Regions from separate parts of the Paenibacillus hexagrammi genome, predicted to be linked through region 1. Evidence: predicted binding sites of a transcription regulator. Region 1 holds the regulator's gene; the other holds the start of a gene.
What was found. Region 1 encodes CtsR, which represses protease genes until heat stress. Its sites were predicted from a motif close to ATGGTCAATAAAGGTCAAACA; they were not measured.

Region 1 (15,585 bases):
ATTAAAGCGGTACGCGAGCTGGGTTCAGAACGTCGTGAGACAGTTCGGTCCCTATCTGTCGCGGGCGTAGGAAATTTGAGAGGAGCTGTCCTTAGTACGAGAGGACCGGGATGGACGTACCGCTGGTGTACCAGTTGTCTCGCCAGAGGCATAGCTGGGTAGCTATGTACGGAAGGGATAAGCGCTGAAAGCATCTAAGCGTGAAGCCCACCTCAAGATGAGATTTCCCAATTCGTAAGACCCCCTTGTAGACGACGAGGTTGATAGGTTCGAGGTGGAAGTGCAGCAATGTATGGAGCTGACGAATACTAATCGGTCGAGGGCTTAACCTAAGAGCTTTCCGAAGGAAAGCTAGCTTCGGAAGCAAAACTAAATACCCAAGAAAGTGAAGAAGAGCTACGAAGCATGCATATTCCTAATACTTTCTCGGGGCCCGGAACAAAACCGGTAAATAAATACTCACACTTTACGTAAGTTTCGTATCTAGTTTTCAGGGTGCAAACCTTGAACAAAGCTTATGCTTTCGTAGCCAGTTTTGCTGAAGCAAAACTTATAGTTTGGTGATGATGGCGGAGGGGATCCACGCGTTCCCATCTCGAACACGACCGTTAAGCCCTCCAGCGTCAATGGTACTTGAACCGAAGGGTTCTGGGAGAGTAGAACGTTGCCAAGCGAAAAGTAAGAGTCTTCTGAAGGAAAATCTTCAGAAGACTCTTTTTTTTTTTGCGGGTCGAATAAAACCTCTAAGAAGGTCAACAATAGTAAGGTATTCAATGGACCGGAGGAGGACCGTACAATTTTCCACAGCAGTACTTGTCAAAAAGTAAGGAAATGATTATAATCTAATCAAGGTCAAAGAAAGTCAAAGTCAAGCGGAACTATTCCGTACAGCTATTCGGATTCTTCTCCGTAAGCAGGCATTTCACTTTGTGAGGCCTAGTTTACTTTAAGTCTTCTAGGAGGATGAATTGGATGCGTAATGTTTCAGAAATCATTGAGCAATATTTGAAACATGTCCTGCAGCAAAGTCCCGATGGAGCGATCGAAATTCAACGCAACGAGCTAGCTGATCAATTTCAATGTGTGCCTTCTCAAATAAACTATGTGATAAGTACAAGGTTTACTTTAGAGAAAGGCTATATAGTTGAAAGTAAGCGCGGCGGCGGCGGCTATATTCGTATCCAGAAGATTGAACTCAAGCAGCACGGCTCTATACTTGATCACATTTTTCAAACTATTCATACCCATATCGATCAGATTACGTCGGAAGGTCTAATTTATCAATTGCAGGAAGGGCAATACATTTCTGCACGGGAGGCCAATCTGATGAAAGCTGCGATCTCTAGGGAAGTGTTAGCTTTTAAGCTGCCTCTTAGAGATGAAATTAGAGCGAAAATTTTAAAAGCAATGCTGATATCCTTACTTAGCAAATGAGGAGGGACGTCTTTATGATATGTCAGGAATGCGGGAAAAGACCTGCTACACTTCATTTTACGAAAATTATTAATGGTGAGAAAACAGAGTTTCATATTTGCGAAGCATGTGCACGTGAAAAGGGAGAAATGATCCCAGGTACGTCTAATGGCTTTTCTATCCATAATTTGCTTTCAGGCCTATTGGATTTTGATCCCTCCTCAATGGCCTCAGCAAAACCGCAAACAATCCGTTGTGAACATTGTGGTCTTACGTATTCGCAGTTTAGTAAGTTAGGACGTTTTGGATGCGACTCATGCTACAAAAGTTTTTCGGATAAGTTGGATCCATTGTTTAAGAGAGTTCATGGTAACACCGTTCACGTAGGGAAGGTTCCGAAGAGAAGCGGAGGCCTAATCCAATATAAGCGAGAAATCGAAACCTTAAAGAAGGAAATGATGACCCGCATTGAATTAGAGGAATTTGAACAAGCGGCGAAGATTAGGGATCAAATTCGAGACCTTGAAAAGAAGATTGCAGGAGCATAGAGTCTGAGGAGGGGATGATATCAAATGTCGCTGAATCAATTTACGGGAGATGCTCTCAGCGAATGGATGAAAGGAGACGGACCTGAGTCGGATATAGTCATTAGCAGCCGAATTCGGATTGCCCGTAACCTGAAGGATTATCCTTATCCCATGCTCGCTACAAACCAGCAGTCCCAAGAAGTACTTGATCAACTTTCAGCTGTTTTAGAGAATGAGGAATTAGAGACAATCAGTAATTTTTCATTGGTTCCACTTTCGAGGCTTAATGAGCTTGAGAGAATGGTGCTGGTGGAGAAACATTTAATTAGTCCTAACCTTGTTAATGAGTCCAGAAATGGAGCGGTTATTTTAAGCGAGAATGAATCGATCAGCATCATGATCAATGAAGAGGATCATTTGCGAATACAATGTTTATGTCCGGGATTTCAAATAAAGGAAGCATGGGACCTAGCCAACCAGATCGATGATATTTTTGAGTCTCAGCTTGACTACGGTTATGATGAGAAGCGCGGCTACCTTACAAGCTGTCCTACTAATGTCGGAACAGGCATAAGAGCTTCAGTTATGATGCATCTTCCTGCTCTTGTTCTTACTCAACAAATCAACCGGATTTTGTCGGCAGTAACACAGGTCGGGTTGACAGTTAGAGGATTGTATGGAGAAGGCAGCGAAGCTTTAGGTAACCTATTCCAAATTTCAAATCAAATCACGTTAGGACAATCTGAGGAGGAAATTATCGATAATCTCTTCAGTGTAGCTCGACAAATTATTGAGCATGAACGCGCTGCCAGGCATAAGCTGATGCAAGAATCAAAAATGCGAATCACGGATCGGGTAAACCGCTCTCTTGGCATTCTATCTCATGCAGCCATCATGGATTCTAAGGAAGCAGCTCAGAGGCTTTCCGATGTAAGGTTGGGCATTGATCTGGAGATCATAAAGGACTTGTCGTCCAATATTTTAAATGAGCTGCTGGTGATGACACAGCCGGGCTTCTTACAAATGAATGCCGGAGAAAAGCTTTCCGCAGAGGAGCGCGATGTTCGTCGAGCGGAGTTGATTCGTCAAAGATTCGGACGTTTTTAGAAGCCAAAGTATCATCCTTTAGGATTTCCATAGATATACTACTTTTGGAGGTGTTCTCTATGATGTTTGGAAGATTTACGGAACGCGCACAGAAAGTTCTTTCTCTGGCTCAAGAAGAGGCTGTTCGTTTAGGCCACAATAATATTGGTACAGAGCATATTTTACTTGGACTTATTCGTGAAGGTGAAGGCATTGCCGCTAAGGCACTTGTTGCTTTAGGTTTAGGGCTTGAAAAAATTCAAGATGAGGTTGAGTCCTTAATCGGCCGCGGTCAAGAGCAACCTACCAACATCGCCTACACGCCAAGAGCGAAAAAAGTCATCGAGCTTTCTATGGATGAGGCAAGAAAATTGGGCCATACCTATGTAGGTACAGAGCATATTTTACTTGGTTTGATTCGTGAAGGTGAAGGCGTAGCGGCGCGTGTGTTGAACAATTTAGGCGTAAGCTTGAATAAAGCGCGTCAGCAGGTGCTTCAACTACTGGGAAGCAGCGAAACGGTTTCCCCAAGTCACGGTGCGAATCCGAATGTGAATACGCCGACATTGGATGGACTGGCTAGAGATTTAACTGCATTTGCAAAAGAGGGACACTTAGACCCGGTCATTGGTCGGAGTAAAGAAATCGAGCGTGTAATTCAAGTACTTAGCCGTAGAACGAAAAACAATCCTGTTCTAATCGGGGAACCAGGGGTTGGTAAAACGGCGATTGCTGAAGGTCTTGCGCAAAAAATTATCAACAACGAAATTCCGGAAACGTTAAAAGATAAAAGGGTAATGACACTTGATATGGGCTCTGTTGTAGCCGGCACTAAATATCGGGGGGAATTCGAAGACCGTCTCAAAAAGATTATGGACGAGATTCGTCAGGCGGGTAATATTGTGCTCTTCATCGACGAGCTGCACACCTTAATCGGTGCGGGCGGAGCGGAAGGTGCCATTGATGCTTCGAACATTTTGAAGCCTGCATTAGCAAGGGGCGAATTGCAGTGTATCGGTGCTACAACCTTAGATGAGTACCGCAAATATATCGAGAAAGATGCCGCCCTCGAGAGACGTTTTCAACCGATTACGGTTGATCAGCCTTCAACGGATGAAGCGATTCAAATTTTACATGGCCTTCGCGATCGTTATGAAGCCCATCACCGCGTGAAAATTACCGATGCAGCGATTGAAGAAGCTGTTAAATTATCGGATCGTTACATTACGGACCGTTTCCTTCCGGATAAAGCAATTGATCTCATCGATGAAGCGAGTTCCAAGGTAAGGCTTCGCTCCTACACAATACCGCCTAGCTTGAAGCAATTGGAGAACAAGCTGGACGATATTCGTAAAGAGAAGGATGCTGCGGTACAAAGTCAAGAGTTCGAAAAGGCTGCGGGTCTTCGGGACACAGAGCAAAAGCTTCGTGAGGAGCTAGATTCCACGAAGAATGACTGGAAAGAAAAGCAAGGTCGACTGGATACGGAAGTAACACCGGAAGATATTGCTCAGGTCGTAGCAAGCTGGACTGGGATTCCTGTCAGCAAGCTGGCGGAAGAGGAGACCGAAAGACTGCTCAAAATGGAGGATATCCTGCATGAGCGTGTGATCGGTCAAGAAGAAGCTGTGAAAGCAGTGAGTCGCGCTATTCGCCGCGCTAGAGCTGGACTGAAAGATCCAAAACGTCCAATGGGCTCCTTCATCTTCCTGGGACCAACTGGTGTAGGTAAAACAGAACTCGCACGGGCACTGGCAGAGTCGTTGTTCGGAGATCAAAATGCAGTTATACGAATTGACATGTCTGAGTACATGGAGAAGCACTCCACTTCACGTCTGGTTGGAGCGCCTCCAGGATACGTAGGATATGAAGAAGGCGGCCAACTGACGGAAAAAGTACGCCGTAAACCTTACTCTGTAGTACTGCTGGACGAAATCGAGAAAGCACATCCGGAAGTGTTCAATATCCTGCTTCAAGTGCTGGAAGATGGTCGTCTGACTGATTCCAAAGGCCGTACAGTCGATTTCCGTAATACGTTGATCATCATGACTTCAAACGTTGGTGCCGATACAATTAAGAAGAATTCCACACTCGGATTCACGGCAGCACAAGATGCAGGTAAAGATTACTCCAATATGAAGGATAAAGTGATGGGTGAGCTGAAAAAGAGCTTCCGTCCGGAGTTCCTTAACCGGATCGACGAAATCATCGTCTTCCATTCGCTAGGCGAAGAACACATCGCAGAAATTGTCAGCCTGATGGCCGACGATCTGCGTAAGCGCCTGAAAGAGCAAGAAGTTGATTTCAAATTGACAGATAAAGCGAAGGCATTCCTGGCAAAAGAGGGCTTCGACCCAACATACGGAGCAAGACCGCTTCGCAGGGCCATTCAGAAGCATATTGAAGATCGATTGTCCGAGGAGCTGCTGAGAGGGAATATTTCTAAAGGCGATTCGCTTACAATCGATGAAAAAGATGGCGAGCTCTTCGTGCTCCGCGGCGAAGGTGTAACCGCCCAATAAGTGATAAGAAAGCATTTTGCCCCACTCTAGAGTGGTGGTGAAATGCTTTTTCTTTGGTATCCACGGTTTCCCTGCTGTTGAAAAAGTGGTAAACTTTTGACGGGAAGTCTAAGCTTCTAAGGCTAAGGCTTCCTACAAGGGGAAGGATGAAAGCAGCAAATGAAAAATAAAACTACATATATATGCACAGTGTGTGGAGCCCCACATTCCAAGTGGCAGGGGTTTTGTAATAATTGTCAAGCCAAACATACGATCGAAGAGCAGCTGCCAACCGCAGCAGCGCCTTCAATGGTCAAGCGTGTAACCAAGCCTAATGTTACATTAAAACGATTGTCCGAAACGGAATCACAGAACAGTGACCGCATTGTGACCTCAATTGGAGAGTTCAACAGAGTAATGGGCGGGGGGATTGTAAGGGACTCCTTAACGATCATTACCGCAGAACCTGGCGCTGGTAAATCTACCTTACTGCTGCAGGTCTCCCAGGATGTGGCCAAGAAAGGGCTTAAAGTGCTCTATGCATCCGGTGAGGAAAGCGATAGTCAGATTAAACGTAGAGCAGAACGAATCATACCTAATATTGAACAAAATGTGTGGGTTTACTCGGACACGAGTCTGAACAATGTGTTAGGCTGCATCGATCAGGTAGACCCCGATCTAATTATCGTTGATAGTATCCAGACCTTTATACTGGAGGAGTATACGTCCCGCCCCGGTTCGCCGACGCAGACGATGGAATGTGCGAATGCACTGCTTCGAGTGGCTAAGGATGCAGAGCGTCCAAGAGCCATTATCATGGTCGGACAAATGACGAAGGACAATGAATTAGCAGGACTTAGAGCCTTGGAGCATTTGGTGGATGCGGTGCTTGTACTGGATGGTGAAAACGGTGAAGAACTTAAGCAGCTCTCGGCTAGCAAAAATCGTTACGGAAGTACGGGGGAGATTGGCTTCTTTTCCATGACCGAGGCGGGCATGGTCCCAATCGATAATCCTTCAGAGTTCTTCATGACACAGCGGGATGAGAATGAAATTGTGTCGGGAAGCGCCCTCACCGTGGTGAAGGAGGGAACACGGCCGATTATTTTGGAAGTGGAGAGTTTGGTATCCCACAGTTTTACGCCGTATCCCTCAAGGATTGCGGAATCCTTAAAAAAAGATCAGCTTAGTACGCTAATCTCCATCTTGGAGCAGCGTGCAGGGATAGAGCTTTATACAAAAAATGTAGTTATTAAGACTACAGGTGGTTTTCGATTGAAAGAGCAGTCTTCGAACCTTGCGGTCATTATGAGTATCGTCTCATCGTACAAAAATAAGGGAATACCTAACGACGTCGTATTTATTGCCGATATAGGACTTACGGGTGAGTTGAAGAAGGTTCCCACCTTGGAAGCGAGAATTCGTGAGTTGGAGCGGATGGGCTTTAAGCGAGTGTATGTGGCCAAGAATGCACTGAAGCAACCGGCTTCTTTTAAAAAAATCAAGGTATTCGCTTGTAATACCCTCAGTGAAGTTATCCAAAGCTTGTTCGGACGATCCGCCAATGAATTTGAATAGATACGAGCTTGATTTTGTTTCTTTAGAATGAAATTTTAAATTTCCCTATATAATTAGAAGTGATATAATGAAAGGGTTGAAAAGGAAAGGATTCCCTTTCATCGTGAATCATGGTATCAGGGGCAACTGGCAGCGGAGCTGGAAGAACTCGTCTGCGTGGAGCCAGCTAGTCATCAGGAGGAATAAAATGAGCAAAGAAGAGACGAAGCGAGACGTGATGAGCCAGCTGCTTCAGATGGTAGCTCCTGGAACAGCGTTCCGCGATGGCTTAGAGAATGTCCTTCGCGCCAAGACGGGCGGATTGATTGTAGTTGGTTACAGTCCGGAAGTGACGGAAATTGTTGATGGAGGCTTCTCCATAGATTGTGAGTTTTCGCCTAACTATTTATATGAACTAGCCAAGATGGATGGAGCCATTATTTTAAGTGAAGATGTAAAAAGGATTTTGTTCGCCAATACGCAGTTAATTCCTGACTCCTCGATCCAATCCTCGGAAACCGGTATTCGGCACCGCACGGCGGAGAGGGTTGCCAAGCAGACCAACAAACTAGTGGTCTCCATTTCCCAGAGAAGGAATGTAATTACTTTATATCAAGGGAATTTGCGATATGCTCTGAAAGATATTGGTGTCATTCTGACCAAAGCGAATCAAGCGATTCAGACCTTGGAAAGGTATAAGGTTGTTTTGGACCAGTCGCTTACGAATCTTGGCGCCAGTGAATTTGAAGAGCTTGTTACCCTTCATGATGTAACCAATGTCATTGCCAGAGTTGAGATGGTGCTTCGAATCCGAGCTGAGATCAACCGATATATCAATGAACTTGGCAACGAAGGACGATTGATCAGCATGCAGCTGGAGGAATTAGTCGGCAATGCGGAGCTGGAAGCGCGGCTGCTTGTAAAAGACTATGTCAGAGATTTATCGGATGATAAGGTAAAAGATGTCCTTTCCGGCATGAAGCGTCTATCCTCTGATGAGCTCTTGGAGCCGCATCATATCATACGCTTGTTGGGGTACTCGCACACGAATGCAATAACTGAGGAACCTGTATCCCCAAGAGGCTTTCGTATGCTTAGCAAGATTCCGCGGCTGCCTTCGATTATTATCTCCAATTTAGTGGAAAAGTTCGGGTACCTTCCGCATATGATGATGGCCACTATTGAGGAACTGGATGAAGTTGACGGTATCGGAGAAGTCAGAGCCCGCGCCATTAAGGAAGGTCTCAAGCGAATTCAGGAACAAGTGTTCATTGACAGACATATTTAAAGTGGATACAATCATAAAGTATCATTGTTGAGGTTTTATTAAGCAAGGATTAGGGTATAGTAAATCCAGAGGTGGACAAAAACATATGTTAACGAAATCAATTCCCAGCCTTTTTACAGTAGGGAACTTATTCTTGGGCGTCCTGTCGATTATCCTCGTATTTAATGGAGAGCCGGGTCGCGCAGCCGTGCTTGTCATCGTCGCAATGCTGCTCGATGGGTTGGATGGAAGAGTAGCTCGTGCGCTGAATGCGCAGAGTGAGTTCGGTAAAGAGCTAGATTCCCTGTCGGATGTCATCTCGTTCGGTGTTGCACCTGCATTTATCATGTATGTTGTAGCTTTTAATGATCCGCATGTTATCAGCCCCGCGTTTGCTTGGATTGTTACAGCGATATTCCCGATTTGCGGAGCGCTGCGTTTGGCAAGATTTAACGTGATTGCAGGAGTTCCTGGTTATTTTATTGGTCTGCCGATTCCAGCAGCTGGCGGCGTTTTATGTACGCTTGCACTGTTTAACAACGAAATCAATGTATATGTACTGCTCGTAAGTACAGTGATGTTATCGTATCTGATGGTCAGCACGGTGAAGTATCCGAACTTCAAGAAGGCTGGCATCCCCAAAGCCGCAATTTGGATTACACCGATTATCGTTGCTGTTGCGGTAATTATTGCCATTAAGTGGCCGGAATCCATTTCTAAAATGATCTTTGTACCGCTGCTGATTTATGCGCTGTACGGCTTAAAAAAAACGTTGATGGCATCTTCATCCGTTTACGCAGACGCAACAAAAGACGTGTAATGGATGAGCACTCCGTGAAATCGGATGTCTAGACAGTAGATCTACCGAAAATAAAAAGCATTTATTTTCTTTGAGTAATCAGAAGAAAATAAATGCTTTTTTTGATGGTTCTTGCTTGACCAGATCAGACTAAGACATGTTAAACAAACCAAGAGTTGAACACTTCTTTGATTCATTTTCCACCACTTGATCCATATCTACCTTCAGCAGGTTGCTGAGAGCAGCCATGTAAAACAGATTACGTCCCAGTTCAGCACTAACGACTTCCTTGCAATGCTCGCACAGCTCTCCGTTTACATGCGTGCCAAGTACATCCTTGGCTTCGTCCAGGGTCATCTCTTGATGATACTCCTGTTTGGCAGCATGAATTTGGATACATCCACATTCCGTAATGGATTTGATCACAGAGCGATTGGTTGCCGCATTCGTTTGTTGGAACTTGGATAACACGTCAAGCAGACTACGGTGACGGAGCAACAACTCGGATACTTGATCCTGAAACTGCTTTAAAGTTAAAGAGCTCATAGATCCACCTCGGTGTGTTAGTAAATTCCAACTTCATTATAATGGAAGGTTCTCAATATTTCAATTTCGATGATTAACGATGGTTAATTTGGAACATAATTGTAATAAGGACTGAACTTATATACTGTGGAGGTGAATCTATGATGAAGAAATGGGTACAAGTCATTTTTGCAATCATGGGTGGAAGCTTAGGTTATCAATGGAGTGATTCAATTCTTCGTATGACGGGTGTTTCAGGCGGTCAGCAGGGGTACTGGCTTATGGGGCTTTGTGCTGCAGTTATGTGCTTAGTGTCGGTATGGCTAGTCAATATTGGATGGAAGTTGCTGCAGAAAGGCGAGCGGAACATGGATAATATTCCAGTGGCTGATCTTCTGTCGGGTACCCTTGGGTTAGTGACCGGGCTGCTAATCTCTGCACTCGCATTTCCTGTACTCTCTCAGGCTACATGGGCAGGTCCTTTTGTACCTGTTACCGTTGCGGCTGTGCTCGGCGTTATGGGCTTTAGAATCGGGTATAACAAAAGGGACGAGCTGATTCAGCTCTTAATCCGCTCACGATCACAAGGAAATGAGAAACAAACACATCGTCCCTATGAGGAACACAAAATTCTCGACACAAGCGTAATTATTGATGGGCGGATTGCAGATATTTGCAAAACTGGCTTCATTGAAGGGACGCTGGTAATTCCTGAATTTGTATTAGAAGAATTACAGCATATCGCAGATTCGTCAGATTTACTTAAACGAAACCGTGGCAGACGGGGATTGGATATTCTGAATAAAATCCAGAAGGAACTTGAAGTTAAGGTATTGATTTATGAAGGGGATTTTGAAGAAATATCGGAAGTGGACAGCAAGCTCGTCAGACTGGCTAAAGTTCTGCAAGGTAAAGTCATAACCAATGATTTTAATCTTAACAAAGTTTGCGAGCTGCAAGGAGTTTCTGTACTGAACATTAATGACCTAGCGAACGCGGTTAAGCCTGTAGTGCTTCCTGGTGAAGAAATTATCGTTCAAGTTATTAAAGACGGCAAAGAGCACGGACAAGGTGTTGCGTATCTGGATGACGGCACGATGATCGTCGTAGAAGGCGGTCGAGAATTTATCGGTATGACCCTAGAAGTCATGGTAACTAGTGTACTGCAGACTTCCGCGGGACGAATGATTTTTGCGAAGCCGAAATTGTTGGAAAAAGCCCAGTAACATTGTATGATAAGGGAAGGCATTCAAGCGGGGGAAGGTGCAGGGTGCCGATACCAACTCGTAGGTGGGGTTTCGAATGGGCAAGGTGGGTGCCGTTATTGTAGCGGCAGGTAAGGGGTCTCGCATGCGCTCGGCAGAGAGCAAGCAGTACCTACAACTCGGAGACAAACCGATTCTTGTACATACATTGCAATTATTTCAAAACATAACAGAAGTGGATGAAATTGTTTTGGTGGTTCCGGCTGCGGATGTACAGCGTTGCAAGGATCTCGTAAATATCTATTCGATTACCAAGGTGTCGCGGGTCCAGGCAGGTGGAGTTGAACGTCAGGACTCCGTTAGACTGGGACTTGCAGCGCTTCAAGAGGATACGGAGTGGGTGCTTGTCCATGATGGAGTCAGACCCTTTACAGCTGTGGAGCATATTATTGGATGCTTAAATCAGGCAAAGGAAGCTGGGGCCGCCGTGCTGGCCGTTCCGGTCAAGGATACGATCAAAGTCGTAGACCAATCGAAATGCATTCAATCCACGCCGGATAGACGAAGCTTGTGGGCGATTCAAACCCCGCAGGCTTTTCGGCTTGCTTTGCTGCAGAAGGCGCAGGAGCTTGCTATCCAAGATGGTTTTATTGGAACAGATGATGCTAGCTTAGTGGAAAGAACAGGAACGAATGTTCTTGTCGTCGAAGGGGATTACTATAATATTAAAATCACAACGCCAGAGGACCTGCCTTGGGCGGAGTGGATTCTAAAGCATGTAAGAGGAGAGCGAAATTCATGATTCGTGTAGGACAAGGATTCGATGTGCATCAATTAGTCGAAGGACGCAAATGCATCATTGGCGGAGTCACTATTCCATATGAGAAAGGCTTGCTGGGACATTCTGATGCGGATGTCTTGCTGCATGCTATCAGTGATGCCATTCTGGGAGCTTTAGGCCTCGGGGATATCGGCAAACATTTCCCAGATACGGCTGCAGAATACAAGGATGCGGACAGCTTGATATTGCTGAAGCGGGTTTGGTCGCTAGCTAAAGAAAAAGGATATCGACTTGGTAACGCCGATTCCACGATTATTGCGCAAAAGCCGAAGATGGCTCCCTATATTCCGCAAATGGTTGAAATTATAGCGGATGCGCTGGAAGCAAAGCCTGATCAAGTCAATGTTAAAGCGACAACAACAGAGCAATTAGGTTTCACGGGAAGAGGCGAGGGTATTGCTGCTCAATCTGTTGTTTGTTTAATTCAGGATGTGCTAGAATAGCAGGTATTATGGGGTGAAGAGGGGTTCGTGTTCATGAGTCAACCATTACGTGTGCGTTACGCACCTAGTCCAACTGGACATTTACATATCGGCGGAGCGCGTACAGCTTTATTTGATTATTTGCTCGCTCGCCGGAACAACGGAGTTTTTATTGTACGTTTTGAAGATACAGACCAGACTCGTCATAAGGAGTCGGGAATCGCAGACCAATTAAGCGGCCTTAAGTGGCTAGGGCTCGATTGGGACGAGAGTGTTGATATCGGAGGTCCTTATGGTCCATACCGTCAAATGGAGCGCCTTGACCTATACAAACCGTACACAGACCAACTGCTTAGCCAAGGGAATGCTTATCCTTGCTACTGTACGGAAGAAGATTTGGAGCAGGAACGGGCAGAGCAGGAAGCCAAAGGCGAAATGCCGCGTTATTCCGGTAAGTGCCGTCATTTGACGAGTGAGCAGAGAAACGCATTTGAACAGGCGGGCCGTAAGCCTTCAATCCGTTTCCGTGTGCCGGAAGACCGTATCATTGCATTTGATGACAAAGTGCGTGAGCACGTAGAGTTTGAATCCAATGGAATCGGCGACTTCATTATTGTTCGTCCTGACGGAATTCCTACCTATAACTTCGCAGTAATTCTCGATGACCATCTTATGAAGATCAACCTGGTCATTCGTGGTGAGGAGCATCTTTCCAATACACCAAGGCAGATCTTGATGTATGAGGCGCTGGGTCTCCCGGTTCCGGAATTTGCTCATCTGTCGCTAATCTTGAATCAAGACCGTAAAAAAATGAGTAAACGGGATGAATCGATCATTCAGTTTATTGAACAATACAAAGAACTCGGCTATTTGCCTGAGGCTGTCGTGAACTTTATCGCACTTCTCGGCTGGTCCCCGGGCGGTGAAGAGGAGATGTTCACGAAGGAAGAATTGATCGCGCAATTTGACTTGAACCGTGTTTCCAAGAGCCCCGCTGTCTTTGATATGGACAAGCTAAATTGGATGAACAATCATTATTTGAAAAAAGCGCCGCTTTCGCGGGTTGTAGACCTATGCCTGCCTCATCTGCAAAAAGCTGGTTTCATCCAAGGTGAGCTCTCTTCGGAGAAAACACACTGGGTGGAAACATTGGTTGGACTCAATCAGGAGAGAATGCGCTACGCGGCTGAAATTGTGGAGCTCGCACAGTTGTTCTTCCAGGATGAGCTCGTTATGGAAGAAGAGGCTTCGGCTATTCTGCAAGAAGAGCACGTACCTGTGGTCCTGAGCAGATTTTTACAGCAAGTTGAGCAAGCAGAAGATTTTTCTGTCGAAGCAATTCCCGGTATGGTAAAGCAGGTGCAGAAGGATACCGGTTACAAAGGTAAACAACTGTTCATGTCCATACGTGCTGCATTGACCGGACAAGTGCATGGACCTGATTTGAATAAGTCAATCTTCTTGTTAGGCAAAGAAAAAGTTGTGGCGAGACTGCGGAAGTGATTGTATTCCCTGCTTCTTTTCGCTATACTTAGTTCAATATGAAAAGCAAGGATCAGGAGAGTACGAATGACGTAGGATTTTCCAGAGAGGATAATCAAAGCTTCAAGCTTTGGCTGTGAGTTATCCATGTCCCGTTATCGGAAGTGCACCTGGGAGCTGCTGTGCCGAAGTTCGCAAGTGGGCTCGTAGGTGCAGCCGGAAGTTGCCCACGTTACGGGAGCATAAGTTGGGAGACTTCCAAGTCGCCAAGCAGAGTGGAACCGCGGTAGAACGCCTCTGCAGCCTAAGGGCTGCGGGGGCTTTTTGTATTATCTAGATCCGTAAGAAGGTGATAGCATGTGGAAAACGATCAAGTCTGATATTTCTGCTGTGTTTGATAATGATCCTGCTGCTCGCAGCTGGTTTGAAGTTGCCTTTACGTATTCGGGCCTTCATGCCATCTGGTGGCATCGGATCGGACACTGGTTTTTCAAGAAGAGAATGTTTACGATTGCCCGTATCGTCTCCCAGTTCAGCCGGTTCATGACGGGGATCGAGATTCATCCCGGTGCTGTGATTGGCAAACGCCTTTTTATTGACCATGGTATGGGAGTCGTCATCGGGGAGACCTGCATCATTGGTGATGATGTTACGCTTTACCAAGGTGTAACTTTAGGAGGCACAGGTAAAGAAAAAGGAAAACGACACCCGACAATTGGTAATAATGTGATTATTGGCTCGGGTGCTAAAATCATCGGTTCTTTTACAGTTGGTGAAAATTCTCGAGTGGGTCCTAATACGGTCGTAATTAAAGAGGTTCCTCCTAACAGTACGGTCGTTTGTATTCCGGGTAAAATTGTGAAGCGGGACGGAGTGCGTGTAAATCGATTGGATCATACGAGCTTGCCGGACCCGGTTATTGATATCTTTGAAGGTTTGCAGAAGCAGATCAACGAGCTGAAGGAAGAGCTGGAACAAGAAAGACAAAGAAATGGAGGAACAAGACAGCATGACGCTCAAAGTGTATAATACGTTGTCACGTAAGAAAGAAGAATTCGTGCCTTTGCAGCCGGGTAAGGTTAACATGTATGTTTGCGGTCCAACCGTATATAACTATATTCATATCGGGAACGGTCGTCCGGTCATTTTCTTTGATGTGGTTCGCAGATATTTGGAATTCCAGGGTTACGCGGTCAATTACGTGACCAACTTCACGGATGTGGATGATAAAATGATTCGCAAGGCTGAGGAAGAAGGCACCACTGTTCCGCAGCTTGCAGAAACCTACATCCAAGCTTTTCTCGAGGATATTAAAGCGCTAGGTGTTCATGAAGCAAGCTTAAATCCGCGAGTGACGGAAAACATTCAAGAGATCATCGATTTTATCGCCGACCTGGAGTCCAAAGGCTTTGCTTACGAAAGCCGCGGCGACGTTTATTACCGTACAACGAAATTTTCGGACTACGGCAAATTGTCTCATCAAAATCTAGATGAGCTGCAATATGGCATACGCATCGAGGTCGACGACCGCAAAGAAAATCCGCAGGATTTCGTACTGTGGAAAGCGGCGAAGCGAGGTGAAATCGCATGGGAAAGTCCCTGGGGGCAAGGGCGTCCAGGCTGGCATATTGAGTGCTCCGCCATGGTTCGGAAGTATTTAGGCGATACTATTGATATCCATGGCGGTGGATTTGATTTAACATTCCCTCACCATGAATGCGAGATTGCTCAAACCGAAGCTTTAACCGGCGAACCAATGGCGAATTACTGGATGCACAACGCGTTCCTAAATATCGATAATGAGAAAATGTCCAAATCACTCGGAAACGGCATTCTCATCCGTGATCTCATAAAAGCTATCAAACCGGAAGTGTTCCGCTTCTTTATGCTTTCGGCGCATTACCGGAATCCGCTGAATTTCAGTGATGAAAGCCTGAAACAAGCAGCGAATGGACTTGAG
Region 2 (15,585 bases), 740 kb from region 1:
ACGAAGCTGAAATTGAGAGCATTATTAAGGCCTATCCTTGGGACTATGTGATTGGTTCCGTTCACTTCTTAGGCGAATGGGACATTTCCGATTTTCGTCAGCTTGCGGGCTGGGAAGGTAAGAATGTTTACGAGGTTTATACCAGATACTATGAGCTTGTAAAAAAAGCGGCAAGAACGGGATTTTATGATTATATCGGACATATCGATGTAATAAAGCGCTTTGGCTATAAACCGGACCGGGATCCGTGGGAACTGGAGAAAGCGGCCTTGGATACGGTCAAAGAATGTGGTCTTGCCATCGAACTGAACGCTTCCGGGCTTCGGATGCCTTGTGAAGAAATGTTCCCCAGCAGACGCATGTTGGAATACTGCCATAAGGTGGGGATTCCGCTTACAATCGGGTCCGATGCGCATCAGCCTGAGCGACTGTCCCAATATTTGGACCAGGCGAGAGCACTGCTCAAAGAGATCGGATTTAACGAAATAGCCACATTTTCCGCTAGAAAGCGACATCTTGTTACTTTTTAAATTCGACACCTATCATGTATAATGAGTAAGGCATGAATAAACTTATTTAATGAACCTTCGGAGGTAGCCATTAACCATGTATAGCGACAATGTTAAAATTTTTTCCGGATCTTCGAATCCGAAGCTTGCGGAACGTATTTGTAAGGAGCTTGGCCAGCCGCTAGGACAAATTAAGTTGTCCCGTTTTAAAAGCGGAGAAATCTACTGCCTGTACGAAGAAACGATTCGTAACTGTGACGTATTCCTGGTGCAAACCTTCTCACATCCGATCAATGAGCATATGATGGAGCTTTTGGTCATGATGGATGCGGCGAAAAGAGCCTCCGCAAGAACAATCAACCTTGTCATTCCTTACTATGGTTACTCCCGTCAAGAACGCAAAGCAGCTCCTCGTGAGCCGATTTCTGCAAAATTGGTCGCTGACTTGTTTAGCGCTGCGGGCGCTGACCGTGTCGTGACGATTGACCTGCACGCACCAGCGATTCAAGGCTTCTTTAATATTCCAGTGGATCATCTGACAGCACTTGATGTCATCAGCGATTGCATTAAGAAGAAAAATCTTCCTGATCCGATTATCGTATCTCCGGATGCGGGCCGTGCAACTACAGCTGAGAAGATGGCCAACATTCTCGATGCGCCGTTTGCGATGATGATCAAGAAACGTCCCGCTCACAATGAGTCCGTCATTACTCACGTGATCGGCGATGTTGCAGGACGCACACCGATTATTATTGAAGACTTAATTGACACAGGCACAACGATTGTTAATGTAGTAGAAGGGCTTAAAGAACGCGGAGCCCATGACGTATATATTTGCGCGACGCATCCAGTCTTCTCCGGACCTGCGCTGCAGCGCTTGGACCACCCGAACATCAAGGAAGTCATCATCACGGACTCCATTGCGATTCCTGAGGACCACTCCGAGAAGTTCCGCGTGCTTTCCGTAGCTCCGCTGCTATCCGATGCGATTCGTATCATTATCGAGGGCGGTTCCCTGTCCTCGCTGTTTAAGTACGGCGGCGTGTAAGTAAAGCAGTTTTGGCTTCCGCGCTTTCTATGGTATAATTTGATGGAAATCAAATTGCCGGAGGTGCCTTGCTATGGAAAAGAAAAAGCGTGTGTCCGAAGCGCTGAAGCCTAAAGTCATTTCGATCAACATGGATGCCGCGTTCTTTTTCGAGAGAGCGGTTCAATCCCTGGATCGGTTTCATTACGATAAGGCATTGAAATATTTCCGGCGGGCTGCGGAATACGAGCATGATAATCCTGTTAACCACTGCAACCTGGCGGGGGTCCTCTCCGAGATGGGCAACTACGAAGAATCGAACCAGATTTTGCAGCAAATTCTTGATACAATCGATCCGACGATGACGGAATGTTATTTTTATATGGCCAACAATTATGCCAACATGGAGAATTTTGAATTGGCGGAGAAATCGTTGGTTCAATACTTGGAGAACGATCCAAACGGTCATTTCCTAGAAGAATCCGAAGAAATGATGGAGCTTCTTAACTATGAACTGGATCGGCCTGCCCCTCTCACCAGCATCAAGAGTCGAGAAGGGCTCTTCGAGCATGATAAAGCAAGAGCTATGCTGGAAGAGGGTAAATTTGCCGAGGCAGTTCGGCAGCTGGAGAAGCTGATCAAGAAGCAGCCTGATTTTTTGGCAGCACGCAACAACCTGGCGTTAGCCTATTATTATATGGGTCAATTCGAGAAGTCCATGGACACGATTCACAGCGTTCTTGAATTTGACTCGGGGAACCTGCATGCCCTATGTAATTTGGCGATCTTCCATCAGCATTTCGGGAACAAGAAAGAACTGCGAGAGCTGGTCGAACTGCTTTGCAAAACATATCCTTTTCAACAGGATCATGTGTTTAAACTGGCTACTACCATGGGGATATTAGGTGAGCATGAGAAAGCTTACCACCTGTTTAAGCGGTTGCTGAAAGCAGGTGACGGTGGAGCGGATCCGTGTTTGTATCACTATACAGCCGTAGCGGCCTGCCATATCGGAAGATTCCAAGAAGCTCACAGCCACTGGAAGCAAGTCAGCAAGCTGGATCCGGCTTCGGAGATTCCAAAGTTCTATATGGAACAGCTTCGCCTTCGGGAGCAAGGGGACACATCGCCGACATGGAGCTACCATTACCACCTGCCTTTCGAAGAGCAGTTCCGGGTGTTGGAGAAGTCTTCACAGGGCATTCCCGAGCAGCTGAAGAAAGATCCGTTAGTCCGCTCCTCCTTCTTCTGGGCTTTGCGACATGGTGACATGGATACGAAGCTGCAGGTTATTCAAGCTTTTGGCTTGATCGCCGACAATGAAGTGAAGGATGCGCTGAAAGACTTTATTGTAGAACATAATGAAGATGATTATTTGAAAAAGGTCGCCATCTTTGTGCTCCGCAGTATCGGCGTGCGTGAACCGCTTCGCGCTTATCTGGAGAGCCGGGAAACGATGGTGGAAGCTTCACCGTATTCCCCGCATTTGCCTGTATGGGATTCCAAATGGCAGGGTGTGATGGAAACGGCGCTGGCCCATATGCATAAGCGGTACGATATGGTGCAGCAATATGATCTGGAAATTCTCTGGGTGGAGTACTTAACGAAGACGTATCCGGGAGTTCCGAAAATCCAAAAATCCGAGGGCTGGGCAGCAGCTCTGGAATATTTAATCGCGAAAATGCATCGCAGAGCCATCTCTTATCAGGAAGTATCGGTGCGATACGGTGTCACCGTATCGACGGTCAGCAGGAACGTCAAGCTGATTGACGAGGCATGCGGACTGAAGGAGAAAATGGAGGCCATTTTCCCGAAATTCACGAGTATTTGACGGGCTTGTTTCCCTTTTATTCAAGGGAGGCTCTTCATGATATAAATAAAGTAGGCGGAATACAGCTTCCGTTTGCGTATAGAGATGTTCAAATAGGAGGGAACCCATATGTACAAATCAGTCGTTGTAGGAACAGGACCGTCGGGTCTAACAGCAGCTATCTATCTGGCGCGCGCGAATCTAAGCCCGCTGGTTATTGAAGGACCTGAGCCGGGGGGCCAGTTGACAACCACTACGGAGGTTGAGAACTTTCCTGGATTCCCTGAAGGGATTATGGGACCTGAGCTTATGGAGAACATGCGCAAGCAGGCTGAACGCTTCGGCGCGGAATTCAAAACAGGCTGGGTCAACTCGGTAGAGCTGACGAATCGTCCTTTCAAGCTGCAAGTGGAAGGCTTAGGGGAAATTGAAACGGAATCGCTCATTATTTCCACGGGGGCTTCAGCGAAGCTGCTGGGCATCACGAATGAGAAGGATAGCATTGGACGTGGCGTGAGCACATGCGCAACCTGCGACGGATTCTTCTTCCGAGGCAAAAAAATCATCGTGGTCGGTGGCGGCGACTCCGCTATGGAAGAAGCGAACTTCTTGACTCGCTTCGCTTCAGAGGTACAATTAGTACATCGCCGTGAAGAACTGCGTGCTTCCAAAATCATGCAGGATCGTGCCCGCGGTAACGATAAAATCAAGTGGGCTCTGAACAAGACGCCTCTTGAGGTCGTAGCTGGCGACAAAGGTGTAACAGGTCTGAAAGTGAAAAACAATGAGACCGGTCAAGAGGAAATCATTGAAACCGACGGTATTTTCGTAGCGATTGGCCATACGCCAAATACGAAGTTCCTGGGCGGTCAAGTAACGACTGACGAGCAAGGATACATCGTGGTGAAGCCAGGTTCAACAGAAACGAATATTCCGGGCGTATTCGCCTGCGGAGACGTTCAGGACACCAAGTACCGTCAGGCGATTACAGCAGCAGGCAGCGGCTGCGCGGCTGCACTCGAGTGCGAGAAATTCCTCGAAGGTCATATGGTACATGATTGGAGTCAGTCAGTATAATCGACTGGATCCTGATGATATAAACGTGGAGGGCATTGCTTTCCGCGTTTTTATTTTGATACAGGCGGCAGAGGTTCAATCTTGACCAGCTTACAGGCTTGTCATATAGTTGGAACAGGAGCTTATGCCCGAAAATTTAATGATGATTCGTTGAGGTGACCTTGCAATGTCAAATCAGATTTATATCGGTGTGGATTTAGGCGGTACCAATATTAAGGTCGGCATTTGTGACGAGCAGGGTAATCTGCTGCACACTTATGAGGGACCTACGGGAGCGGAAGAAGGACCGGATGCCGTTCTAGGTCGGATCGCTCAGTACGTGCGTAAAATTGTCGAAGATTCTCCTTATGAGTGGGAGCAAGTTGCTGGTATTGGTGCAGGCCTGGCAGGCTTTCTGGATATCCAGGAGGGTGTTGTCAAATTTTCGCCGAACCTGCAATGGCGTAATGTCGAGGCCAAGCGCACGTTGGAAGCTTTACTTGGCAAACCGGTAAAAATCGATAATGATGCCAATGTTGCTGCACTCGGAGAAGCGTGGGCTGGAGCGGGAGCCGGTGTGCCTAACATCGTCTGCTACACGCTGGGAACAGGCGTAGGCGGAGGTATTATTATTAATGGTAAGATCTATCAAGGTTCTAACGGTATGGCGGGCGAGCTTGGACATATGGCTATTGTTCCGGATATCGAAGCGATCAACTGCGGTTGCGGTCAAGTCGGCTGTCTTGAGACGGTTTCATCCGCTACGGGCATTATTCGTATGGCGAAGGAAGCGGTTGAACGCGGCGAGCATACCTCTCTTGCACTTCATGAGAACATGGAAGCGAAGCATGTGTTTGATGCTGCCAAATCGGGAGATGAGGTTGCGCTGCGCATTGTGAACCGTGCCGCCTACTACTTAGGCCGTTCCATGGCTTCTATTTCCATTGTGCTTAATCCAAAAAGATTCGTAATTGGTGGAGGCGTATCCAAAGCAGGAGAGATTCTGTTTGCGCCCATCCGCGAGACGTTTAAAAAATATACGCCGGAGGTTGCTGCAGAAGGTGTAGAGATTGTGGCTGCAACCCTGGGCAACGATGCAGGCGTCGTCGGCGCTGCCGGTTTGAATTTGCGTTAATCTAGCGAGTTGTAAGGATACGTAAGGTTTTGCAGGCGGGCGGTGTCGGCGCTTTGCTTTATTCGCCTGAAACGCACTCCAAAGGAAGGTGTTACCCATGGAAGAAAACCACCCTTTAGCGAAGCTTGTCATCATTACAGGAATGTCGGGAGCGGGCAAGACGATCGCTGTACAAAGTTTGGAGGATCTCGGATTTTTTTGCGTGGATAATTTGCCTCCGTGTTGATCCCTAAGTTTGCAGAGCTCATTGAACAATCCGCGGGCAAAATAGGGAAAGTTGCATTGGTGATCGACCTTAGGGGCCGTGAGTTTTTTACAGCGCTGCAGGAATCGCTTCGCCACATTCAAGAGCATTTTACGCTCACCTATGAAATTCTGTTTTTGGATGCCACGGACGCATCGCTGGTACAGCGCTATAAAGAGAGCCGCCGGCGTCATCCTTTGGCTCCCCAAGGTGTTCCGCTTGATGGTATTGCACTGGAGCGCAAGCTCCTAGAGGAACTGAAAGGGCTGGCTACCCAAGTAATTGACACAAGCGTACTGAAGCCTGCTCAGTTGAAAGAAAGAATTGTATCCAGGTTTACCAATTTGGAGACGAACCGCATATCTATAAATGTAGTCTCTTTTGGCTTTAAATATGGTGTGCCGATTGATGCTGATTTGATTTTTGACGTCCGTTTCTTGCCCAATCCGCATTACGTAGACCAGCTTAGGCCCCAAACCGGCCAAAATCAGGATGTGTACGACTATGTGATGAAATGGAACGAAACGCAAGAGTTTCTCGCCAAGCTGCTGGATATGCTGCACTTCCTCATGCCGCAGTATAAGAAAGAGGGGAAGAGTCAGGTTGTTGTGGGCATCGGCTGCACGGGCGGCAAGCATAGGTCTGTAGCCATCTCCGAATATCTGGGCAAGGTTATGGGAAACAGCGAGACGGAGGTTGTCAGAGTCAGCCACCGGGACGCAGAGCGAGACCGCGCATAAGCATCAGGAAGAACAGCATGTGGTTGTTCACGACTAAGAGGGTGTATAAATGAAAAGAGAAGATACACAGCGCACTCCGAGCATTGTCGTCATCGGCGGGGGCACCGGGCTGTCGGTCATGCTTCGCGGGCTGAAGGAAAAGCCCGTTGACATCACGGCCATTGTTACGGTAGCTGATGACGGCGGCAGTTCGGGTATACTACGTTCAGAGCTGCAGATGCCGCCGCCTGGTGATATTCGCAACGTGCTAACCGCATTAGCAGATGTGGAGCCCCTGATGTCACTGATCTTACAGTATCGGTTTCAAAACGGTACAGGACTCGCCGGGCATTCACTCGGCAATCTCATCCTTGCCGCTCTAACGGACATTACGGGTGACTTTGTCACCGCCGTGAAAGAGATGAACCGTGTATTCGCGGTCAAAGGAAGAGTGCTTCCGGCTGCCAGCCAGGCTATTGTGCTGAAGGCGGAGATGGAAGATGGTTCCGTGGTGGAAGGGGAGTCGAAGATTCCCAAGGCGCTCGGACGGATTAAGCGTGTTTCCATCGAGCCGCCTGATGTGACTCCTTTGGAAGAAGCCATCCGCGCCATTCGCAAAGCGGATGCGATTCTGGTTGGTCCTGGCAGCTTGTATACGAGCATTCTTCCTAATTTGCTCGTTCCTCAGGTTGCAGAGGAAATTGTGAAATCGGATGCAGTGAAAATGTTCATTTGCAACGTGATGACGCAGCCTGGTGAGACGGATGATTACTCGGTCAGCGATCATTTAGGTGCGATTCACGAGCACTTGGGGCATCATTTATTTGATTATGTCATTGTGAATAATGGAGAAATACCCCCACAGGTACAGGCTAAATATGCAGAGAAGGGCGCCAAAGCCGTTCATCTGGATCTGGATGAAGTAACCAAACGGGGCTATCGTGTCATAGCGGACCGGTTGGTACTGTTCCGTACCTACCTGCGTCACGATGCTGAGAAGCTGAGTGACCATATTTATCAGCTTGTTGAAAGCTGGATGTTAAGGAAGAGGTGAGACCTTTGTCCTTTGCGGCACAAACAAAGAAGGAACTAACCCTAATTGAAACGGAATCATGCTGCGAGAAGGCGGAGCTGTCCGCGCTTATTCGGATGAACGGTACCGTTCAGCTCTCCAATCAACGTGTGATCCTGGATATTTCAACGGAGAACGCCGCCATTGCAAGGAGAATCTATACCCTCCTGAAAAAGAGGTATCAGCTTCATACTGAGCTTCTTGTACGCAAGAAGATGCGCCTCAAGAAGAACAACGTATACATCGTCAGAGTGCCGGCACAAGTACAGGAGCTGCTAAGCGACCTGAAAATCGTATCCGAGGGATTCTTGTTTACTCCAGGAATTGAGAGAGAGATTATACGGGGCAATTGCTGTAAACGCGCTTATCTGCGCGGTGCCTTCATGGCCGGCGGCTCTGTCAATAACCCGGAAGGCTCTTCCTATCACTTGGAAATAGCCTCCATTTACGAAGAGCATTGCAAGTCATTATGCCAGCTTGCTAACAGGTTCGATTTGAACGCCCGATTTATTGAACGTAAGAAAGGTTTTGTCCTCTACATCAAGGAAGGCGAGAAGATTATTGAATTTCTAAGTCTTATTGGAGCTCACCAAGCGCTCCTTCGTTTTGAAGATGTTCGTATTATGAAGGATATGCGGAATTCCGTGAATCGTATCGTCAACTGTGAGACGGCGAATCTAAACAAGACAATCGGCGCAGCTGTGAGACAGATTGACAACATTCGTCTGCTTCAGAGGGAAGTAGGACTTGAGAACCTTCCGGAGAAGCTTCGTGAAGTCGCGGAGATTAGATTGCAGCACCCGGACATGAATCTGAAGGAAGTAGGCGATATGTTAAAGGGGAGTGTCAGCAAATCCGGAGTCAATCATCGCCTGCGAAAAATAGATGAATTAGCCGAAAAACTTAGAAATTCGTAAGCAGGGACTGGAAACTCGTGGGATATGCAAGTTTTTCTCTTTTTTTCTAGTGTACTTGCGTGAAAAATGCTATAATGTTTAAACATAAGGAAATGAGCTGTTATTTGAAGTATTTCATATAAGCTTGAGTAGGGGGAATTGGTTCCATGTCCAGACGGCCAGTCGTTGTGAAGTTGAGAACGGGACTTCATGCCAGACCTGCGGCATTGTTTGTTCAAGAGGCAAATAAGTTTTCATCCGAAATCTTCGTGGAAAAGGATGAAAAGAAAGTGAATGCGAAAAGCATCATGGGAATTATGAGTCTCGCTATTAGCACTGGGACCGAGGTCTTCATTAGTGCAGAAGGTTCGGATGCCGAGCAGGCTGTAAACGCTTTAGTCACATTGGTTAGCAAAGAAGAATTGGAGAACCAATAATTCGTTCAAAAGCTTCCTTTCGAGGAAGCTTTTTTGCGGATGCATAAGTGTTCTCGTTGAGTGAAAAATAAAAATAATGGCAAATTTGTTAACATGCAGGTACATAGAGAAACCTTTTCCACTTGGCACACGTCTAATCACGTGAACAAAGAAGGAAAGGGATATTTGCCGTTCCGTTAGTTATCGTTCAGAAGGAGTATGTTTAAGCATGAAACTGTACAAGAAAGAATTAACCCTGCTGCTGACATTGCTTATGATGTTGATGAGCGTCGTTGCAGCGCCTGCAGCAGGAGCTGTCTCCGCCAGCGCCTCAATGATTTTGCTGTACTTGGACAAGACAGAAGCATTTGTAAACGATGAGCAGTACGAACTTAGCTCGCCAGCTACCATTATTGATGGAAGCACCTTTGTTCCGGCGAAATTCTTGGGCGATTCCATGGGCTTCAAGGTGGAGTGGAACGACGTTACACGTACGATTCACTTATCCCCGCCCGGATACGAAATCGATATGGATGTTGATAATAAAAAAGTGACGATTAACGGTGCGGAAATCCCGTTTGACTCCGTGGCTGCGATTGTTAATGGCAGCTTGCTTGTGAAGCTCACATGGGTCGCCGATTATATGGGGGCTAAGTATTCGTATAATGAAGAGTTTCGCCGTGTCGAAATTATTCACTTTCCTACACCGGAAGGGATCTATGTAGACCAGGACAGTAATTCCAGACCTGTTGCTAAGTTTACAACCGGTAAAGCATCCTATCGTCTTGGAGAGCCCGTCAAATATATTGATTTGAGCTACGATCCAGATGCAGAGGGTCTAATCTCATATGATTGGAAAGGGAATAAAGAAGTCTTTTTTCAACCAGGAAAGTACCCGGTGACGTTGACGGTTACCGATACGCACGGGCATGTCAGTAAAGAATTCAAGAGCTACGTCAATGTTGTGGATGAGCCCTACTTAAGTGAGTTCGAGTATCCGATTTACAACAAGCCTGTCGGCAGCTCCATTAAGGCGGATTGGGGCATCATTTGGTCTCATTTTAACAAAATGCCTGAGCTTAGTAAGAAAGTAACCGAGGTTACAGATAGAACGCTGCTTCTTAGTGACAGTCCTGAAGAATTTACAGAGCAGGGGATTCTATATCAAGATCAAATCAATGGCAAAGCAAGACTGTACGCAGACCATATTAACGGTACCGGGAAAAAGATGACGATGGCGATCTTTGCCACGAATAACACAGATAAACCGGTCACGATTACCACAACAAACAAAGGGGAAGTATGGCCATCCGTATACGCCAACTTAATCGGCAGTGAAGCGTCCGTAGATTTCCTGCTGAACAATGTGTATGATCAGAAGCTAACGGTTCCTCCGCATCAATCTTACGTGTATGCCAAACTGCCGGATTTTTATCCAGGTCAAGGTGTCAATCTGTTCTATGACTTGGAGACAGACGGTGAGCTGCAAATGTCCTTCGTCGTTGCGGAGAAGCTGACTCCAACTACACTGCAGCAGCTTCATCAGCTGCCTTACACCGGCCATGTTCGCGGGACGTTCCCAATATCGGAGTTACAGTGGAATATTAATGCGACCAATTTCTCGAAAACGTCCGTGGTCACCATTGGTGACAATAAGTCCGATCCTTTTGTAAAGGGCTATGACGTTGCGCGTAAGGAGAATGTTGAGAATGGCGGTAACTACGGCGTCGTGTATAAAATCCATGCAGACAAACCGCGGAAAATGGCGGTCATGATGATGGCCAAAGGCGGCGTGTTCAAGGGACCGTTTAAAGTGAATGGCGAAATGATCCCAGTACCTTATTCCGGGGTTGTTACAGCCTTTGACGGAGTCACGCTCCTGGCCCGGACAACGGGAGACGAGGATGCGCTCGATATTGAATTTACACCTCCTGCGGGATCGGCATTCCCGATTGATTTGATCTTTTATCCGCTGGAAGATAAAAAGTAACAGAAAAAACCAGCCTCTGCGAGCTCCTAAGCTCGTATGGGCTGGTTTCTTTCGTTTCCGATACAACGTAATGATTACACGCGCTCGATGACTTTATCGATAAGTCCGTATTCGGCTGCTTCGGCTGCGCTCATGAAGTAGTCGCGGTCGGTATCTTTCTCAATACGCTCGAGTGGCTGGCCGCTGCGCTCTGCGAGAATTTTGTTCAAGTTGTCGCGCATCTTGAGAATACGCTTTGCGCGGATCTCGATGTCGGAGGCTTGCCCTTCGGCACCGCCGAGCGGCTGGTGAATCATAACTTCACTGTTAGGCAGCGCGTAACGTTTGCCTTTGGCGCCGGCTGTTAGCAAGAACGCGCCCATAGATGCCGCCATCCCTACGCAAATCGTAGATACGTCAGGCTTAATGAATTGCATCGTATCATAGATGGCCATACCTGCAGTGATCGATCCGCCAGGGCTGTTGATGTACAGGCTAATATCTTTGTCAGGATCTTGAGCAGCAAGGAAAAGAAGTTGAGCAATAATGGAATTGGCAACAACGTCATTCACGCCTGTACCAAGGAAGATAATTCTGTCCTTCAGCAAGCGGGAATAAATGTCATAGCCTCTTTCACCGCGAGCGTCCTGTTCGACGACCATAGGGATAAAACTCATGAGAATGACCTCCTTCAGGTGTGTGCAATGGTTTCTTCTGGGTTATGCTACTTACAGTATTTCCAAGAGATTGTTTAATAAGACCACGGATATACGGGAATTACCAAAGGAACCTGCACATCCCTTGCGCCATGGAATGATTAAACAGCTGCTACACTATGTATGATACCGAAAAAGAGGATAAAGGTCAATAAAGGTCAAACTAGAGAAATAAAAAAATCAGTCTTCACTTGGAAAACTGATTGTCGTGTTTGAAAGTGGCGCGCCCGAAGGGAATCGAACCCCTATCTCAGGCTCCGGAGGCCTACGTCATATCCATTGGACCACGGGCGCATCATATGAATTTAGTGAAGCAAGGGTTATTATATGATAGGCAGCGGAAAAAAGCAAGATGGGATGTCAGGGTCATAAAAAATGGGCAAAATTGTTTGAACAATTGTTGAATCTCTCGAAGGAATTGGTTATAATAAACGTGCAAGGCAAATTTTTTTCGCCCCGGTGGGACACAAAATGTATACGCGGGACGAAAAGTGTCCATCACTATCTAAGGAAGCGGAGCGTTGATTCGTCTATGAGAGAAATCCTTGACATTCAGAAGCAGCTCCTGCCGGATCTGATGGATGTAATGAAGAAGCGGTACTCGATTCTCAGGCACATTCTTGTATCGGGTGTTGTCGGCAGAAGAACGCTCGCCAGTTCGCTGGATATGACGGAGCGAGTGCTGCGTGGAGAAGTTGATTTTCTCAAGGAGCAAGGTCTTTTGGAGACGGATGCCTCCGGGATGAAGATCAGCGAATCAGGCCGTCAGCTCTTGGAGAAGATGGAGCCGCTCATTAAGGTGGCCTTCGGGCTAACCGACCTTGAGGAAAGAATCGCAGAAGCTTTCGGATTGATTCATGTCGTTGTTGTTCCAGGTGATTCCGACAATTCCTCATTTACGAAGAAGGAGCTTGGCCGGGCAGGGGCGGCAGCGTTAAGGAAGTTTGTCGTTAAGGACGACGTAATTGCTGTGACAGGCGGTTCAACCATGGCTCAGGTCGCACATCACATGTCGATATCCTCTCGGATGAAGGGCAGCTGGTTCGTACCTGCCAGAGGTGGACTCGGAGAAAGCGTCGATATGCAGGCCAATACGATTGCCTCGACGATGGCGAAGAAGACTGGCGGTAAATATCGGCTACTGCATGTTCCTGATCATCTGGGTGAGGAAGCGTATCAAACCTTGATGCAGGACCCGCAGATTCAAGAGGTTGTCGATGTTGTTCGCAAATGCCGCATCGTCGTTCATGGAATCGGAGATGCTATGGTCATGGCTCGCAGACGCAAGGTCGATCAAGACACAACGCGCAGCCTGCAAGCCGAGGGAGCATTAGCGGAAGCGTTCGGGTATTATTTTGACAGGCAAGGCAATGTGGTGCATAAGATGCCTACCGTGGGACTGAGGCTGGATGATATTCAGAAGACTGAAGTTGTTATCGGAGTGGCAGGCGGCAAGAGCAAGGGGGAAGCGATTGCTTCCGTGCTTCGTCATGGGCAGGAAGACGTGCTTGTAACGGATGAAGCAGCAGCACTGGAAATGATGAAACATGCTGTGAGCAGGCCATCTTGACGTGTCTTCGGACCGTCTTGACATATAAATATTGTAAATCTTAGGAGGAATTCGCTATGGTAAAAGTAGGTATTAACGGTTTCGGACGTATTGGACGTAACGTATTTCGCGCAGCTTTGAACAGCTCCGAAGTACAAATCGTTGCAGTTAACGATTTGACAGATGTAAAAACATTGGCTCACTTGCTGAAATATGACACAACTCACGGTAAGCTTGACGCCACGGTTGAAGCTGGCGAAGGCGAATTGATCGTAAACGGTCGTTCCATTAAAGTATTTGCTGAGCGCGACCCTGGAAACCTTCCTTGGGCATCCGTTGGCGCAGAAATCGTAGTTGAATCTACTGGTATCTTCACAGCGAAAGACAAAGCTTCCCTTCACTTGAAAGGCGGCGCTAAGAAAGTTATCATCTCCGCTCCTGCTACAGACGAGGATATCACAATCGTTCTTGGCGTTAACGAAGATAAATACGATCCAGCTCAACACACAATTATCTCCAACGCTTCTTGCACAACAAACTGCTTGGCTCCATTTGCAAAAGTAATCAACGATCAATTCGGAATCATTAAAGGTATGATGACAACTGTTCACTCCTACACAAATGACCAATCCGTACTTGACGTTCCTCATAAAGACCTTCGCCGTGCTCGCGCAGCAGCTGAGAACATCATTCCTTCCAGCACTGGCGCAGCAAAAGCAATCGGTCTGGTTCTGCCTGAACTGAAAGGCAAATTGAACGGTATGGCAATGCGCGTTCCTACTCCTAACGTTTCCGTAACGGATCTAGTTGTAGAAACTAAAGTAAACGTAACTGTTGACGAAGTAAACGCAGCTCTGAAAGCAGCAGCTGAAGGTCCTTTGAAAGGAATCCTTAACTACTCCGATGAGCCGCTTGTTTCCAGCGACTACAACGGCGACCCAGCTTCCTCCACAATCGATGCTCTGTCCACGATGGTAGTTGGCGACAACATGCTGAAAGTGGTTTCCTGGTACGATAACGAGTGGGGCTACTCCAACCGTGTCGTTAACCTTGCTGCATACATCGCAAGCAAAGGTTTGTAATTTATAATCCGCACATTTGGATACACGTAAAGAGGAGAAGCGATTCTCCTCTTTACGTATGATTTTTACATAAAAAACCGCTCGGGAGGTCTGTTCCATGAATAAGAAAAGTGTTCGCGATGTTGAAGTATCCGGTAAAAGAGTGTTCGTCCGCGTCGATTTCAACGTGCCTTTGGAAAATGGTCAAATCACAGACGATACACGGATCAGAGAAACGCTGCCAACGATCAAATTCCTGGTAGATAAAGGTGCTAAAGTCATCCTGGCAAGCCACCTTGGCCGTCCAAAGGGTGAAGTCGTGGAAGAGCTTCGTTTGACTCCGGTAGCAGCTAGATTGTCCGAACTGCTGGGCAAGCCTGTAGTGAAAGCTGACGAAGCAGTTGGCGAAGCGGTTAAGGCGCAAGTTGCAGCTCTTCAAGATGGAGATGTATTGCTGCTTGAAAACGTGCGTTTCTACGCTGGTGAAGAGAAGAATGATGCTGAATTGGCAAAATCTTTTGCAGAACTGGCTGACCTGTATGTGAACGACGCTTTCGGCGCGGCTCACCGTGCTCATGCTTCTACAGAAGGCATCGCTCACTACCTTCCGGCTGTTTCCGGTCTTTTGATGGAGAAAGAATTGGATGTCCTGGGCAAAGCGCTGAACAATCCGGAGCGTCCTTTTACAGCCATCGTTGGCGGAGCGAAAGTAAAAGACAAGATCGATGTCATCAACAACCTGCTGAACATCGCAGACAACATCATCATCGGCGGAGGCTTGTCCTACACCTTCTTGAAAGCACAAGGTAACGAAATCGGTAAATCCCTCGTGGATAACGAAAAGCTGGATCTTGCGCTTAGCTTCATTGCAAAAGCAAAAGAAAAAGGCGTAAACTTCCTGCTTCCGGTTGATATCGTAGTCGCAGACAAATTTGGCGCAGACGCAAACACGCAAATCGTAGGCGTTGACGGCATCCCTGCTGAGTGGGAAGGCATCGACATCGGACCGAAAACTCGTGAAATTTACGCGGACACAATTGCGAAATCCAAGCTGGTTGTGTGGAACGGACCTATGGGCGTATTTGAAATCGAACCTTTCTCTCACGGTACTCGTGCGGTAGCTCAAGCATGTGCAGAAGCTTCCGGCTACACAGTCATCGGCGGCGGTGATTCCGCAGCGGCTGCTGAGAAATTCCACCTGGCTGACAAAATGGATCACATCTCCACAGGCGGCGGCGCTTCCTGGAATTCATGGAAGGCAAAGCACTGCCGGGCGTTGTGGCTTTGAACGATAAATAATTGGCTTACGAAGCCAGTTTATACAGTTGATAAAGAGTAATGAAGAGCTCAGTAGTTTTCGGAGAAGTGTAGCGGTCCCCTTTGACAGGTCGTTATCACCTTAGAAA

Region 2: a site for CtsR is predicted at 11,714-11,734, ahead of clpP (ATP-dependent Clp endopeptidase proteolytic subunit ClpP). Genes of this name have one in related genera too.

The regions. Positions count from the first base shown of each region.
Region 1 covers NZ_CP090978.1:6,516,503-6,532,087, forward strand. Annotated here, with positions in the region: rRNA gene L0M14_RS29980 (23S ribosomal RNA) at 1-332, shown strand, start outside; rRNA gene rrf (5S ribosomal RNA) at 557-673, shown strand; gene L0M14_RS29990 (CtsR family transcriptional regulator) at 973-1,434, shown strand; gene L0M14_RS29995 (protein-arginine kinase activator protein McsA) at 1,449-1,961, shown strand; gene L0M14_RS30000 (protein-arginine kinase McsB) at 1,986-3,047, shown strand; gene clpC (ATP-dependent protease ATP-binding subunit ClpC) at 3,107-5,548, shown strand; gene radA (DNA repair protein RadA) at 5,708-7,105, shown strand; gene disA (DNA integrity scanning diadenylate cyclase DisA) at 7,293-8,372, shown strand; gene pssA (CDP-diacylglycerol--serine O-phosphatidyltransferase) at 8,458-9,171, shown strand; gene L0M14_RS30025 (DUF1573 domain-containing protein) at 9,301-9,696, opposite strand; gene L0M14_RS30030 (PIN/TRAM domain-containing protein) at 9,837-10,901, shown strand; gene ispD (2-C-methyl-D-erythritol 4-phosphate cytidylyltransferase) at 10,978-11,682, shown strand; gene ispF (2-C-methyl-D-erythritol 2,4-cyclodiphosphate synthase) at 11,679-12,164, shown strand; gene gltX (glutamate--tRNA ligase) at 12,198-13,646, shown strand; gene cysE (serine O-acetyltransferase) at 13,983-14,654, shown strand; gene cysS (cysteine--tRNA ligase) at 14,635-15,585, shown strand, end outside.
Region 2 covers NZ_CP090978.1:5,771,789-5,787,373, reverse strand. Annotated here, with positions in the region: gene hisJ (histidinol-phosphatase HisJ) at 1-530, shown strand, start outside; gene L0M14_RS26455 (ribose-phosphate diphosphokinase) at 607-1,557, shown strand; gene L0M14_RS26450 (tetratricopeptide repeat protein) at 1,631-3,367, shown strand; gene trxB (thioredoxin-disulfide reductase) at 3,476-4,423, shown strand; gene L0M14_RS26440 (ROK family glucokinase) at 4,590-5,537, shown strand; partial or broken gene rapZ (RNase adapter RapZ) at 5,635-6,521, shown strand; gene L0M14_RS26430 (gluconeogenesis factor YvcK family protein) at 6,571-7,554, shown strand; gene whiA (DNA-binding protein WhiA) at 7,560-8,489, shown strand; gene L0M14_RS26420 (HPr family phosphocarrier protein) at 8,636-8,905, shown strand; gene L0M14_RS26415 (stalk domain-containing protein) at 9,114-10,874, shown strand; gene clpP (ATP-dependent Clp endopeptidase proteolytic subunit ClpP) at 10,949-11,530, opposite strand; tRNA gene L0M14_RS26405 (tRNA-Arg) at 11,789-11,863, opposite strand; gene L0M14_RS26400 (sugar-binding transcriptional regulator) at 12,102-13,139, shown strand; gene gap (type I glyceraldehyde-3-phosphate dehydrogenase) at 13,196-14,200, shown strand; partial or broken gene L0M14_RS26390 (phosphoglycerate kinase) at 14,298-15,478, shown strand.